One region of the Cellulomonas sp. A375-1 genome, then DNA from elsewhere that is predicted to be linked to it. Evidence: riboswitches for the same ligand, from Rfam matches in the RefSeq annotation. Region 1 holds a riboswitch; each other region holds the start of a gene.
What was found. A riboswitch is a leader RNA that binds a small molecule or an ion and turns the genes downstream of it on or off. The one in region 1 is predicted to bind S-adenosylmethionine.
Positions count from the first base shown of each region.

Region 2: it holds a riboswitch for S-adenosylmethionine, as region 1 does, so the genes downstream of both, CWIS_RS06160 (NADPH-dependent FMN reductase) here and CWIS_RS14150 (dicarboxylate/amino acid:cation symporter) in region 1, are expected to answer to the same signal.
Region 3: it holds a riboswitch for S-adenosylmethionine, as region 1 does, so the genes downstream of both, CWIS_RS16360 (methylenetetrahydrofolate reductase) here and CWIS_RS14150 (dicarboxylate/amino acid:cation symporter) in region 1, are expected to answer to the same signal.

Region 1 is NZ_LFKW01000133.1:17,346-21,488, reverse strand. It holds gene CWIS_RS14165 (M20/M25/M40 family metallo-hydrolase) at 1-647, shown strand, start outside; gene CWIS_RS14160 (DUF5703 family protein) at 693-926, opposite strand; gene CWIS_RS14155 (hypothetical protein) at 1,080-1,397, shown strand; SAM riboswitch class IV at 1,590-1,705, shown strand; gene CWIS_RS14150 (dicarboxylate/amino acid:cation symporter) at 1,920-3,383, shown strand; gene CWIS_RS14145 (fibronectin type III domain-containing protein) at 3,448-4,143, shown strand, end outside.
Region 2 is NZ_LFKW01000051.1:67,201-71,343, reverse strand. It holds gene gdhA (NADP-specific glutamate dehydrogenase) at 1-403, opposite strand, end outside; gene CWIS_RS06170 (hypothetical protein) at 674-1,306, shown strand; gene CWIS_RS06165 (hypothetical protein) at 1,320-2,246, shown strand; SAM riboswitch class IV at 2,328-2,436, shown strand; gene CWIS_RS06160 (NADPH-dependent FMN reductase) at 2,461-3,045, shown strand; gene CWIS_RS06155 (flavin reductase family protein) at 3,042-3,641, shown strand; gene CWIS_RS06150 (LLM class flavin-dependent oxidoreductase) at 3,608-4,143, opposite strand, start outside.
Region 3 is NZ_LFKW01000152.1:13,924-18,066, reverse strand. It holds gene CWIS_RS16375 (DUF3418 domain-containing protein) at 1-469, shown strand, start outside; gene CWIS_RS16370 (DNA-3-methyladenine glycosylase I) at 868-1,551, shown strand; gene CWIS_RS16365 (hypothetical protein) at 1,677-1,862, shown strand; SAM riboswitch class I at 2,017-2,113, shown strand; gene CWIS_RS16360 (methylenetetrahydrofolate reductase) at 2,153-3,202, shown strand; gene metE (5-methyltetrahydropteroyltriglutamate--homocysteine S-methyltransferase) at 3,317-4,143, shown strand, end outside.

The DNA of each region.
Region 1 (4,143 bases):
CGCACCTGGCGGAGGCAGTCGCGCGGATCGGTCGCCACACGTGGCCGCTCGAGCTCACGCCCACGGTCCGTGCGCTGCTGGAAGGCGTCGCGGACCTCACCGGGTTGCCGTTCGACCCGTACGACGAGCAGGGCATCGACGCGCTGGTCGCCGCGCTCGGCCCCGCGAGCAGGTTCGTCGGCGCGACCCTGCGGCACACGTCGAACCCGACGCAGCTCACCGCGGGCTACAAGGCGAACGTCGTGCCCGGACGCGCGGAGGCCGCCGTGGACGGTCGCTTCCTGCCGGGCCGCGAGGACGAGTTCCGCGCGACGATCGAGCGGCTCGCCGGCCCGCACGTGCGCATCGAGGACATCCACCGCGACGTGGCGCTCGAGGCGCCGACGACGGGCTCGCTGGTCGACGCGATGACCGACGCCCTGCTCGCCGAGGACCCCGGGGCCGCCGTGCTGCCGTACATGCTCTCGGGCGGGACGGACAACAAGTCGCTCTCGCAGCTGGGGATCACGGGCTACGGGTTCGCGCCCCTGCGCCTGCCCCCGGACCTCGACTTCGCGGGCATGTTCCACGGCGTCGACGAGCGCGTGTCGATCGACGCCCTGAAGTTCGGCACGCGCGTCCTGGACCGGCTCCTGTCGACCTGCTGACGGGCTGTGCCCGCTGGGGCGTCGTCGTCGCAGGCGGGCCGGCGGTCAGTCGAGCGTGCTGCGGACCCGCAGGATCTTGCGCCGCAGCCAGACGCGTCGCTCGCCACCCACGTAGAGCACCGACCGGGCCAGCTCCCAGCGCCCGTACTCGGCGTGCTCGACGAGCATGCGCTGGACGTCGTTGCGGCTGGTCGTCCGGGGGAGGACCAGGACCCGGTACTCGTACTGCCCACCCTGCGCGACCCAGTCCCGGCGTCGCTGACGCGTCTCGACGGTCATCCGCCACCCTCCCGTTGCCGACTCGCGTGGCGCCCATTGTGCACCGCGTCGCGGGGTGCCGTGCGTACGCCGAGAGGCGGGTCGCACGCTGCGGGGGAGTGGTGGCGGCCCTCGGTCCTGCCGGGCACCCCGTCGCGGCGGTACCGTTCGGACATGACCGTCGACCCCCGTGCCGCGCTGGACCGATTCGTCGCAGCGCTCGAGGCGCACTACAACGCTGTCGTCGCGCGCCAGGGCGAGGACGACCCCGCGGTCGACGACGCGTACGACGTCCTGGCCGACGCCTTCGAGGTGTACGACGACGCCCTCGGGACTGTCCACGGTGAGGCCACGCCGTTCTACCTCGCCGAGGAGGACGACGAGGACGACGACTTCGACGACGACGTCGAGGGTGGCGACGACGAGTCCGAGGACGCCGAGGGCGACTGGGCGGGCGACGACGAGTACGACGAGGTCGAACCCGCGCGCTGACCCCGCGGCGCCGCACGTCAAGGGTGCGAGCGGGAGGTCCCCACGGTGCGGCCGAACGGGTGACAAGCGTCTCGGAGTGCGGACCACCGGGTCCCGGTTGTTGACACCGCGCTCCCGTCGTCACTAGAAAGAGCCTGCAAGGAAAAAGCGACCGGTATAGTCGGCATAAGCCGATCCGGTCGTGGAAGACCAGGTCACGAGCGTCTCCGACAAGCCCCGGCTGGGAGACCGGCAACCCTCCGTCCGTGGTGGGGTGCCCCGGGTGAGGACCAGGCCGTCGTGCGCGTGCACGACGGCAAGCACGGGCGCCGCGGGATCGGCGCCTGCCGACGACGAGGAGCACGGGCGTGAGGTGTGCGAACGAGCACCGACTCCGTCGATGTTCCTGCGCTGCCTTCTGACGCACGTCGTCACCTCGGTGCGCGAGGCCTCGTCCCGCGCGCCGCACGCCCTTCCCCCTCCCTGAGCACTCCCTGACCGTCCCCGGTCGTGGGAGCTGCCCTCGCACGATCGGAGCACCCCGTGAACGTCTGGGACGCCGCAGCGCTCGCCGTCACCGTCGGCCTGTTCGCCGGCCTGTTCGCCCTCGCACGCAAGCGCGTGAACTTCAGCGTGCTGACGTTCGTCGGGCTGTTCCTCGGCGTCGCTGTCGGCGTGGTGTTCCGCGACCACGTCGAGTACGTCCAGCCACTCGGCCGGGTCTACGTCAACCTGCTGCTGACCATCGTGGCCCCGCTCGTGATCGTCTCGATCCTGTCGAGCATCACGTCGCTGGGCTCGACGTCGCAGCTGCGGACCATCGGCGGACGGTCGGTCTACTGGCTGCTCAGCCTCAACCTCGTCGCGATCTTCCTCGCACTCGGCACGGCGCTGCTGGTCGGGCTCGGCAAGGGCGCGCACCTGGGCACGCAGGACGTGGACACCCGGTCGCTCGACTCGGTCCAGCAGCCGTTCACGTCGGTGTTCATCGGCTTCTTCCCGACGAACATCGTCAAGGACGTGTCCGAGAACAACATCATCCCGATCATCCTCGTGAGCATCCTCGTGGCGGTCTCGTGCTCGCTGGTGGCCGACAAGAACCCGCAGAAGGTCGCCCCGTTCAAGGCGTTCGTCGAGGCGTCACGCGAGATCATCTACCGCGCGGTCGGCTTCGTCATCAGCCTCACGCCCTACGCGGTGCTCGCCCTCACGGCGTCGTTCACGTCGACCGTCTCGGCGGACACGAGCCAGCTCTGGCCGCTGTTCACGCTGCTCGTCGTCGCGTTCGTCGTCTGCTTCGCCCACACCTACCTCGTGAACGGCGTGTTCCTGCGGGTGTCCGCGAACGTGAGCCCCGTCGCGTTCTTCCGCCGGATCTTCCCCGCGCAGCTCACCGCGTTCACGACGCAGAGCAGCGCCGGGACGCTGCCGCTCACCACGAGCCTGCTCCGGGAGCGCGTCGGCGTGCCCGCCGAGATCGCGGGTTTCACGGCGCCGCTCGGCACGACGATCGGGATGCCGGGCTGCGCCGGGATCTGGCCGGTGCTCCTGGCCGTGTACAGCGTCAACGCACTCGGCATCCCGTACGGGCTCGGTGACTACGCGGTGCTGGTGCTGCTCGGCCTCGTCGTCTCGATCGGCACCGCGGGCGTGCCCGGGACCGCGACGGTCACCGCGACGACCGTGCTGGCCGCTGCGGGGCTCCCGCTCGAGGTCATCATCCTGACGCTGCCGATCAGCGCGCTCGCCGACATGGCGCGGACCACGAACAACGTGACCTCGGCCGCGGTCGCCGCGACCATCGTCGCGCGCAAGGAGGGCCGCCTGGACGACGCGATCTTCCGCTCCTCCGTGGACCGGTCCGTCGACCTCGGGGAGCCCGTGACGCCGGAACGCTCGAACCCGGCGTCCCCGGCGACGACCGACGACGACGCCCTCTGGGGCGGCGTGCCCGTCGGCGCGTGCGCGATCGAGCCCAGCCCGCGCGTTCCCGTCGGCTCCCGCTGACCCGCCCGCACCCGTCCTCGCCCCCCGTGCCCCCGCACCCCCTTCCCGTAGAAAGCGCCCCCTCGTGAACCCTCTTCTCCAGCTCGGCCGCCGGAGCCTGCCCCTGGTCGCGGCGCTCGTCGTCGGCGTGATCGCCCTCGGCCTGCCGGTCCTGCAGGCGACCCGCGCGAGCGCGGCCACCGTCGAGTGGGTCGATGGCGGCGACGACCAGCACTGCCTCCAGGACGACAAGGGCGCCGCGCTCGTCAACCTCGCCGAGGACAAGTGGTGCCAGCCGATCCCGACGTGCCACGAGTACGACGGGAAGAACCCCAAGTACAAGGGGCGCATCGTGCAGAGCAGCGCCAGCACCGGGATCTGGCAGGGCGCGGCCGACGAGGTGCTCTACGCGGACAACCTCCCGTCCGACTACAACCTGACGCCGACCCCGACGAAGTCGCCCACGCCGAAGCCGTCGGCGAGCCCGACACCGACCAAGGCGCCGACGCCCGGCACGACTCCCACGCCGCGTGCGACCCCGGCGCCCGGCAGGACGCCTGTGCCCGGCACGACGCCCTCCCCGGGCGCGACCAGGCCCCCGACGAGCACGCCCGCTCCCGGTGCCACGACAGCGCCGGGCGTCCCGGCTCCTGCGGCGCCCGTGTCCGACGACCTCGGGATCGATCCCGACGAGGCCGTCGTGCCCGGAGCGCCCTCCGCACCCGGCACACCGACCCTCACGGTCGACGGCACGACGATCGTCGTGACGTGGGAGCCGTCG
Region 2 (4,143 bases), on a different contig from region 1:
CGCGCGGGTCGAAGTCCGACCCGCCCTTGCCGCCGCCGATCGGCATGCCCGTGAGCGCGTTCTTGAAGACCTGCTCGAAGCCCAGGAACTTCACGATGCCCAGGTAGACCGACGGGTGAAAGCGCAGGCCGCCCTTGTACGGGCCGAGCGCGGAGTTGAACTCGACGCGGAACCCGCGGTTGATCTGCACGTCCCCGGCGTCGTCGACCCACGGCACGCGGAAGATGATCTGCCGCTCGGGCTCGCACAGCCGCTCCAGGACGGCGGCGTCGGCGTAGTCGGGGTTGCGGACGAGGACGGGCCCGAGGCTCTCGAACACCTCGTTGACCGCCTGGTGGAACTCGCGCTCACCGGCGTTGCGCGCGAGCACTTGCTCGCGGGCGCGCTCCAGCTGCACCTGCATGATTCGGCTCCGCTCTGCTCCGCGTACCGGGTGAAGGACGCGATCAGGCTAACCACGACCGCCCCACGCCCGTGCGGGACTACCGCCCTGTGGACACCGGGGTGCCAGCACCCCGTGGCGGACGTGTCCAGTATCACGCGGGCGACCCCGGGCCACCTTCCGAGCAGACGACGAGCCCACCGACGCACGGGAGGGGCGATGCGACCGAACCCGGCACCGCCGGCCACGGTCCGGCAGCGCTCGACCACGCCCCGGGGACGGGCCAGGCGCGTGTGGGCCCTGCTCGCGGGCCTCGTCGTCGTGGCGGCGTGCGCGGGGCCGCCCGACGAGCCGACGAGCGCACCCGACGACCAGGCGTCCACCCGGAGCACTACGACCGGCGAGCCTGCGACGACGAGCACGCGCGGCGGCGAGCAGCCGCAGGAGCCGCCGGGCCGACAGCCCGTGGTCACCACCGCGCCGCCCGTGGACGGCTTCGCGACCTTCGACGGCACGGCCTCGTGCGGGTCGCTGTTCTGGAACGGCGGGCTGGTGGGCCTCGACCTCGCGGACGGGATCACGTTCCACGTCGACGAGCTCGTGATCGCCGGCGACTGGATCTGGGACCAGGACGCGTGCGGCGACCAGGCGACCGGCGCGGTGTGCGTCGACGTCGACCTGCCACCGCAGGGGTGCCGCATCTCCGCCGTGCCGCGAGACCCCGAGCACCTCGACCTGGACGCGACGATCGCGGCGCACGGGTCGCTGCGCTGCGCCGCCGAGGTGAGCGACGACGACTGCACGCACGCCGCCGAGACCATGCTCGCGTCGCCCGGCACCCCGCTCCCGCTCGTCGACGAGAGCCAGCGCGAGCAGCTGCAGACGCCGACCACCGAGCCCACCGTGGACGAGGGCCAGCCATGAGCCCCGCGCAGCGATGACCGACGAGCCGCGGCGCGGGCTGCCCCCGTGGTTCACGGTCGTGACGCAGTTCGTCGCGCCCGCGACGTTCGTCTCGGCGTTCCTCTTCTACTACGGGTACGCGTTCACACGGTCCGAGCTCTGGTACTTCGGGCTCGACGTGGACACGATCGGCCTGTCGCCGCGCGAGTTCGTCATGCGCTCGCCGAAGTCGCTGGCGGTGCCGCTCGTCGTGCTGACGACGCTGTTCGTCACCGTCGCCACGGTGCACTCGCGGCTCGAGGTGCGGGCGCGGCACCTACGCGCGACGCCGGAGGGTGCGCAGCGGCTCGCGGACCGCGCGCGGGCGGCCGTGCTCGCGGGGTCCGGCGTGCTCGGCGTGGGGGTCCTGCTCCTGCTGGCGTACGCGTGGTGGGGGTCGTGGGTGTGGCTGCCGCTGGTCGCGGCGGCGGTGATCGCGGTGGGCGCGGCGGCGACCGCGGGCGCGTTGCGCTACGTGCGGGAGCGGCCCGCCGGGGTGGTCGCCGGGCTGTGGGTGCTCGTGGTGGCCGGCGTGCTGTGGGTGGTCTCGATCACCGCGGGCTGGGCGGGGGTCGGGTTCGCGCAGCAGACCGCGCGCGAGCTCGACGAGCTCCCGCTCGTCGTGCTGGACACGACGACGCCGCTGCGCCTGTCGGACACGACGATCGCGGTCGAGGACCTGTGCGTGCACGACGACGACCCCGACGACGGCGTCACCCCGGCGCCCGACGAGGAGTGCGTGGCCGCGCAGGCGCCCCGCTGGCGGCATCGCGGGCTGCGCCTGCTGGTGCAGGGCCCCGACGCGATGTTCCTGGTCCCGTCGTCGTGGGACGCGGGTGCGACGACCGTGATGGTGCCCCGCGACCTGCCCGCGCAGTGGCAGTTCCAGTTCGTGAACCTGCCCCCCGTCGACGCCTCGTGAGCCTCCGGCACCCGTCCAGCTGACGAGATTTCCGACTTATTCGGTACCCATTTCCGACGCCGCTGCTATACCCCTCTGCCAGGTCACGAGAACCAGCGCCAAGCCCCGGCTCGCTGGTCGGCAACCCCGGTCACGACGGGGTGCTCCCGGGGGAGACCGGGCCGGCCCTTGGGGTCGGCAACCGTGACGGACGAGGAATGCGAGGGGCACCCACATGAGCACGCAGACCACGCCCCGACCCACCGTGGTGGTGGTGTCGGGCAACCCGCGCGAGGGATCGCGCACGCTGGGCGCGGCCCGGCAGGTCGCCGCGGCGATCGCGGCACACGTCGACGGGCAGGTCGCCGCACCGATCGACCTGGCCGCGTTCGCCGACGAGATCCTCGCCGCCGACCACCCCCGGGCTGACGCGGCCCGCACCGCACTGGCCGGTGCCGACGTCGCGGTCGTCGCGACGCCCGTCTACAAGGCCTCCTACACCGGGCTGCTCAAGGCGTTCCTCGACCTGTACGGGCCCGACGGCCTGGCTGGCGTCGTCGTCGTGCCGCTCGTCGTGTCCGGGACCCCCGCCCACGCGCTGGTCGGGGAGGTGCACCTGCGGCCCGTGCTCGTCGAGCTCGGCGCGGTCGTGCCGACCCGCTCGCTCGCCGTGACCGAGGCGGACCTTGCCGACCTGCCCCCCGTGGTCGACGCGTGGCTCGCGCGCGGGGGCGAGGCGCTACGGCGCTCGCTGGGTGCCGCACGGGACACCCGCACCTCGGGCGTCGAGGCCGACGAGCTCGCGGCGGTGGCCCGATGACCGCCGAGCCCGTCGTCGGGCCGCGCTCGGGGACGTCCGGCACGTCCGGCACGTCCTGCGCCGCGCCGACGCCGCGTCTGTCACCCGAGGAGTACAAGGCCGTGTTCCGCGGCCACCCCGCGGGGGTGGTCGTGGTCGCGCTGCGCGACGAGGACGGCCGGCCCGTGGGCTTCACCGCGACGTCGGTGATCTCGGTGTCCGCGCAGCCGCCGCTGCTCGCGTTCTCGCTCGCGTCGTCGTCGTCCTCCTGGCCCGCCGTCGAGCGGGCCGTCACGCTCACGCTGAGCTTCCTCGCCGACCACCAGGACGACGTCTCGGCACGGTTCGCGACGAGCGGCATCGACCGGTTCGCGGCAGGCGGCTGGAGCGCTCTGGAGACCGGCGAGCCCGTGATCGACGGCGCGCTCGCGTGGGTGCGGGGCCGGGTGGTGCAGCGCACGGCCGTCGGGTCGAGCCACCTCGTCTCGGTCGAGGCGATCTCCTCGAGCGTGCACGTCGAGCCGGAGAGCGCCCACCGCACGGGCCTGGAGGCCGCGTCGCCGCTGGTCTACCACGACCGGACCTACCACCGGATCGGCGGGCACTCCGCGATCTGACGGGTCACGCCACGCGCCTCGAGGAGGGGGCGGACGCCCTCGGCGAACCAGTACGCCTCCTCGAGGTGCGGGTAGCCGGACAGGACCAGCTCGTCGAACCCCGCCGCGTGGTACTCCCCGACCAGGTCGGCGACCTCGTCGTGGCTCCCGACCAGCGCCGTCCCGGCGCCCCCGCGCACCAGCCCCACGCCGGCCCACAGCCCGGGGTGGATCTCGAGCGCGCGTGCGTCGCGGCTGTCCGCGAGCGCGCCCGCGCCGTGCAGCGCCACCATGCGCTGCTGGCCCACCGAACCCGACGCGGACAGACCCCGCTGAGCCTGCGCGATCGACGCGGGGTCGAGGTCGTCGAGCCAGCGCTGGGCGACGTCCCACGCGTCCGACGAGCGGTCGCGCGTGATCACGTGCAGCCGCACGCCGAACCGCACGTCGCGGCCGCGCGCCGCCGCGAGCGCGCGCACCTCGTCGATCTTCGCCCGGGCCTGCGCGGGAGGCTCACCCCACG
Region 3 (4,143 bases), on a different contig from region 1:
CACGTGGCTGCGCGACCGGCTCGAGGACCGGGTGCACGCGCTCGTCGGCACGCTCGTCGACGTGCTCACGGCCTGGCGCGAGCTCGAGGTCGACCTCAAGGGCACGACGAGCCTGGCGCTGCTGGCCACCGCCTCGGACGTCCGGGCGCAGGCCGGCGGCCTGGTGCACGCGGGCTTCGTCGTCGAGACGGGTGCCGACCGCCTGGTGCACCTGCCGCGCTACCTGCGCGCGGCCCGGTACCGACTGACGAAGGCCGCGGAGAACCCCGCGCGCGACGCGGACCTGGCGTGGCAGGTGCGTGACCTCGAGGACGCGCTGGCCGCGGCGCCCGGTGCTGACCCGGCACGCCGGGCCGAGGTCCGGTGGCAGATCGAGGAGCTGCGCGTGAGCCTGTTCGCGCAGCAGCTCGGCACGCCGACGCCGGTCTCTCCGCAGCGCGTCCGCAAGCTTCTCACCGCGCTGTCCTGACGCTCCGCCGAGCCACCGCAGCCCCGCCTCGATCACTAGAAACCCCACGACCCGGCGCCTGCTCGCCCCTCCCCCCGCTGTACCTGGAGCAGACCCTGGGTCGCGGATCGGAGAGACGACGACCCAGCGCCTACTCGCGCATCCCACCGCCCGAGCCGGAGCACACGCTGGGTCGCGGGTCGGAGAGACCACGACCCAGCGGCCACTCGCGCATTCCGCCGCCAAAGCCGGAGCAGACACTGGGTCGAGTCGGGTCGGGTCGGGTCGAGCCGCGGCGGGTCGCGTCGGGGCCGGTCGAGTCTGGGCGGGGGCGGGGGTGCGGCGGGGGTGACCGCTCGTCGTCCACAGGTTGTGTCGAAGAGGCCACGCGTGTCGGTGCCACGGGCCAGACTCGCCCCATGGCTGCATCCCCACCTGACGCGCTCACACCTGACGCGCTCACACCTGATGCCCGCACGCCCGATGTCCGCACGCCCGATGTCCTGAGCGCACTGCTGGCGCCCGCGAGCGCACCCGAGCCGCCTCGGGTCAGCGGGCGGTGCTTCGGGGACGGGGACCCACTGTACGAGCGCTACCACGACGAGGAGTGGGGCGTCCCCGTGCACGGCGAGGCGGCGCTGTTCGAGCGGATCGCCCTCGAGGGGTTCCAGTCCGGGCTCGCGTGGATCACGGTGCTGCGCAAGCGTGAGTCGTTCCGGGCGGCGTTCGCGGGGTTCGATCCGGAGGTCGTCGCGGGGTACGACGAGCACGACGTCGAACGGCTGCTGGGGGACGCGAGCATCGTGCGGAACCGCCAGAAGATCGAGGCCACGATCGCCAACGCCCGCGCGCTGCTGGACCTGCACGCGTCCGGTCGGACGCTCGACTCGATCTTCTGGTCGTTCGCGCCGGACCGCTCCCAGCACGTGCGCCCGGCGTCGTGGGCGGACGTCCCGGCGGCCACGCCCGAGTCGCGCGCGCTCGCCCGCGAGCTCAAGTCGGCAGGGTTCCGGTTCATCGGGCCGACAACCGCCTACGCGGCGATGCAGGCGTGCGGACTCGTCGACGACCACCTCGTGACCTGCCCTTGCGCACCCCACTGACCCGGTTGCCCCGGGCGCGGCCGCCGGTCCCGGGACACGTGTCCGTCGCGGCGGCGTGTGCTCCGCTCGGGTGATCGCTGCGCCGGGACTTCGCCTGATCGAGGACCGCGGCTACAGTTCCGCGCATGACCGAGATGCCCGACCCCGAGATGCGGCTCGAAGCCGTTCTCGGTGCGCGGGAGGCCATGGCCGGTGCCCAGGCACCGGACGCCGACGTGCTCGAGGCCGTCGAGGCGGGCCTGCTGTCGGTGGCCGGCGGCGCCCTGAACTGGGGCGAGATCCCCCACCAGCGCCCGCGCCCGCTCGGCTGACCTCCGCGCCCCGGGCCGCACCAGCAAGGGACGCGATCGCCCCCTCGCGTTCCACGACGGCCGACGCAGTCGTGGACTGTCCGCTCTGCGACCCGCCGGTCTCACAAAGTGAGAACTCGTGGTCAGCATGTGGGCTCCCGGCCTACGATCACGACAACCATCCAGAGCGGCCGAGAGACCTGGCTCGTTGACGCCGCAGCAACCCCCCTCCGCGACGAGGGTGTGGGTGCTTCCGCCAGGACCGATGGAGTCGACATGTCGCAGACCTCGTGTCTGAACGGTCCGTCCGCGTGAGCGCCGCGACCGCAGTCCCGCCCGTGGCCGCCCCGCGGCCCTCCGACGCGCTCGCCGCGCCCGGCGCCACCACGACGACCGAGACGCGCGCCGTGACCGGCACGCACGTCGCGCCGTCACCGCGTCCGCTGGGCAGCGTCGACCGCCCGACGATCTCGTTCGAGCTCTTCCCGCCGCGCAACCCGCAGGCCGCCCCGCGCCTGTGGGAGACCGTGCGGGCGCTCGAGTCGGTGCACCCGGACTTCGTCTCGGTGACCTACGGCGCCTCGGGCAAGACGCGCGAGACGTCGCGCGCGCTGGTGTCCCGGCTGCTCCAGGAGACGTCACTGTCGCCGATCGCGCACCTGACGTGCGTCGGGACGAGCCGCGAGGAGATCACGACGATCGTCGAGGAGTTCCTCGACGAGGGCGTCCGCTCGTTCCTCGCGCTGCGCGGCGACCCGCCCGTCGGCCAGGACGACTGGCAGGCGCACCCCGACGGCCTGGCGACCGCGAGCGAGCTCGTCGGGCTGCTGCGCGAGATCGAGAGCCGCCGGTGCACGGCGAGCCCGGCCCAGGCAGTGCGGGCGCGGGTGCGGCCGCTGTCGGTCGCGGTCGCCGCGTTCCCGCGCGGCAACGCGGCGACGGGCGGCACGCGAGCGCAGGACGTGGCCTCCCTGCTGGCCAAGCAGGAGGCGGGCGCGGACTTCGCGATCACTCAGGTGTTCTACGACGCCGAGGCGTACCTCGGGCTCGTCGCCGAGGCGCGCGAGGCCGGCGTGGTCATCCCGATCATCCCGGGCATCATCCCGGCGACCGACCCGGCGCGCCTCGAGCGCGTGCAGGCGCTCACGGGCGTCCCCGTGCCCCGCGCGCTGCTCGAGACGCTCGCCTCGGCGGACGACGAGCGCGAGCGGCACCGCCGCGGGATCCGCGCGGGCGTGGACCTCATCAACGGGATCCTCGACGGCGGCGCACCGGGCGTGCACCTCTACACGTTCAACACCCACGGCGCCGCGCTCGACCTGCTCGAGGGCGCCGACCTGGACGGCCGCGGTCGCGACTGACGCCCGTCGTCGGCCCGCCCGCACCCACGCACGACCCGAGAACCACGCACCACCCGAGCACCACCCCAGAACGTCAGTCCCCTGCACGACCACGACACCGAAGGCTGGACCCTGATGAGCGAGACCCCGCAGTTCCCGACCGGCTCCGTGCTCGGCTACCCGCGCATCGGGCCGCGCCGCGAGCTCAAGAAGGCCATCGAGGCGTTCTGGGCCGGGCGGTCGACGGCCGACGAGGTCGAGGCGACCGCCGCGCAGCTGCGTCGTCGGACGCGTGACCGCCTGGTCGAGCTCGGCCTGCCGAAGGACGTCCCCGCGATCCCGAGCGCGTTCTCGTTCTACGACCACGTGCTCGACGCGAGCGCGGTCGTCGGCGCGATCCCCGCGCGGTTCGCCGACCTGGTCGACGAGGACGGCGCACTCGACCTCGCGGGCTACTCGACCGTGGCGCGCGGCCGCGGCGACGACCTGCCGCTCGAGATGACCAAGTGGTTCGACACGAACTACCACTACCTGGTTCCGGAGATCGGCCCCGAGACGACGTTCCGCTACGCGGGCACGCGTCCGGTCGCGGAGTTCGTCGAGGCGCTCTCCGAGGGCGTGCTCACGCGCCCTGTGATCGTCGGTCCGGTGACCTACCTCGCGCTCGCGAAGGCCACCGAGGGCGCACCCGCGGACTTCTCCCCGATCGACCGCCTGCACGACCTGCTGCCGGTCTACGCCGACCTGCTGCAGGACCTCGCCGCCGCGGGCGCCACGTGGGTGCAGCTCGAGGAGCCGGCGCTCGTCTCGGAGAGCATCGACGTGCCGGTCGAGCGCCTGCTCGCCGCGACCGTCGAGGCGTACCGCGCGCTGAGCACCGACCTGACCCGTCCGCAGCGGCCCGCGATCTTCGTCGCCGCCCCGTACGGCGACCTGGGCGCGGCGCTCCCGGTGCTGGCCGC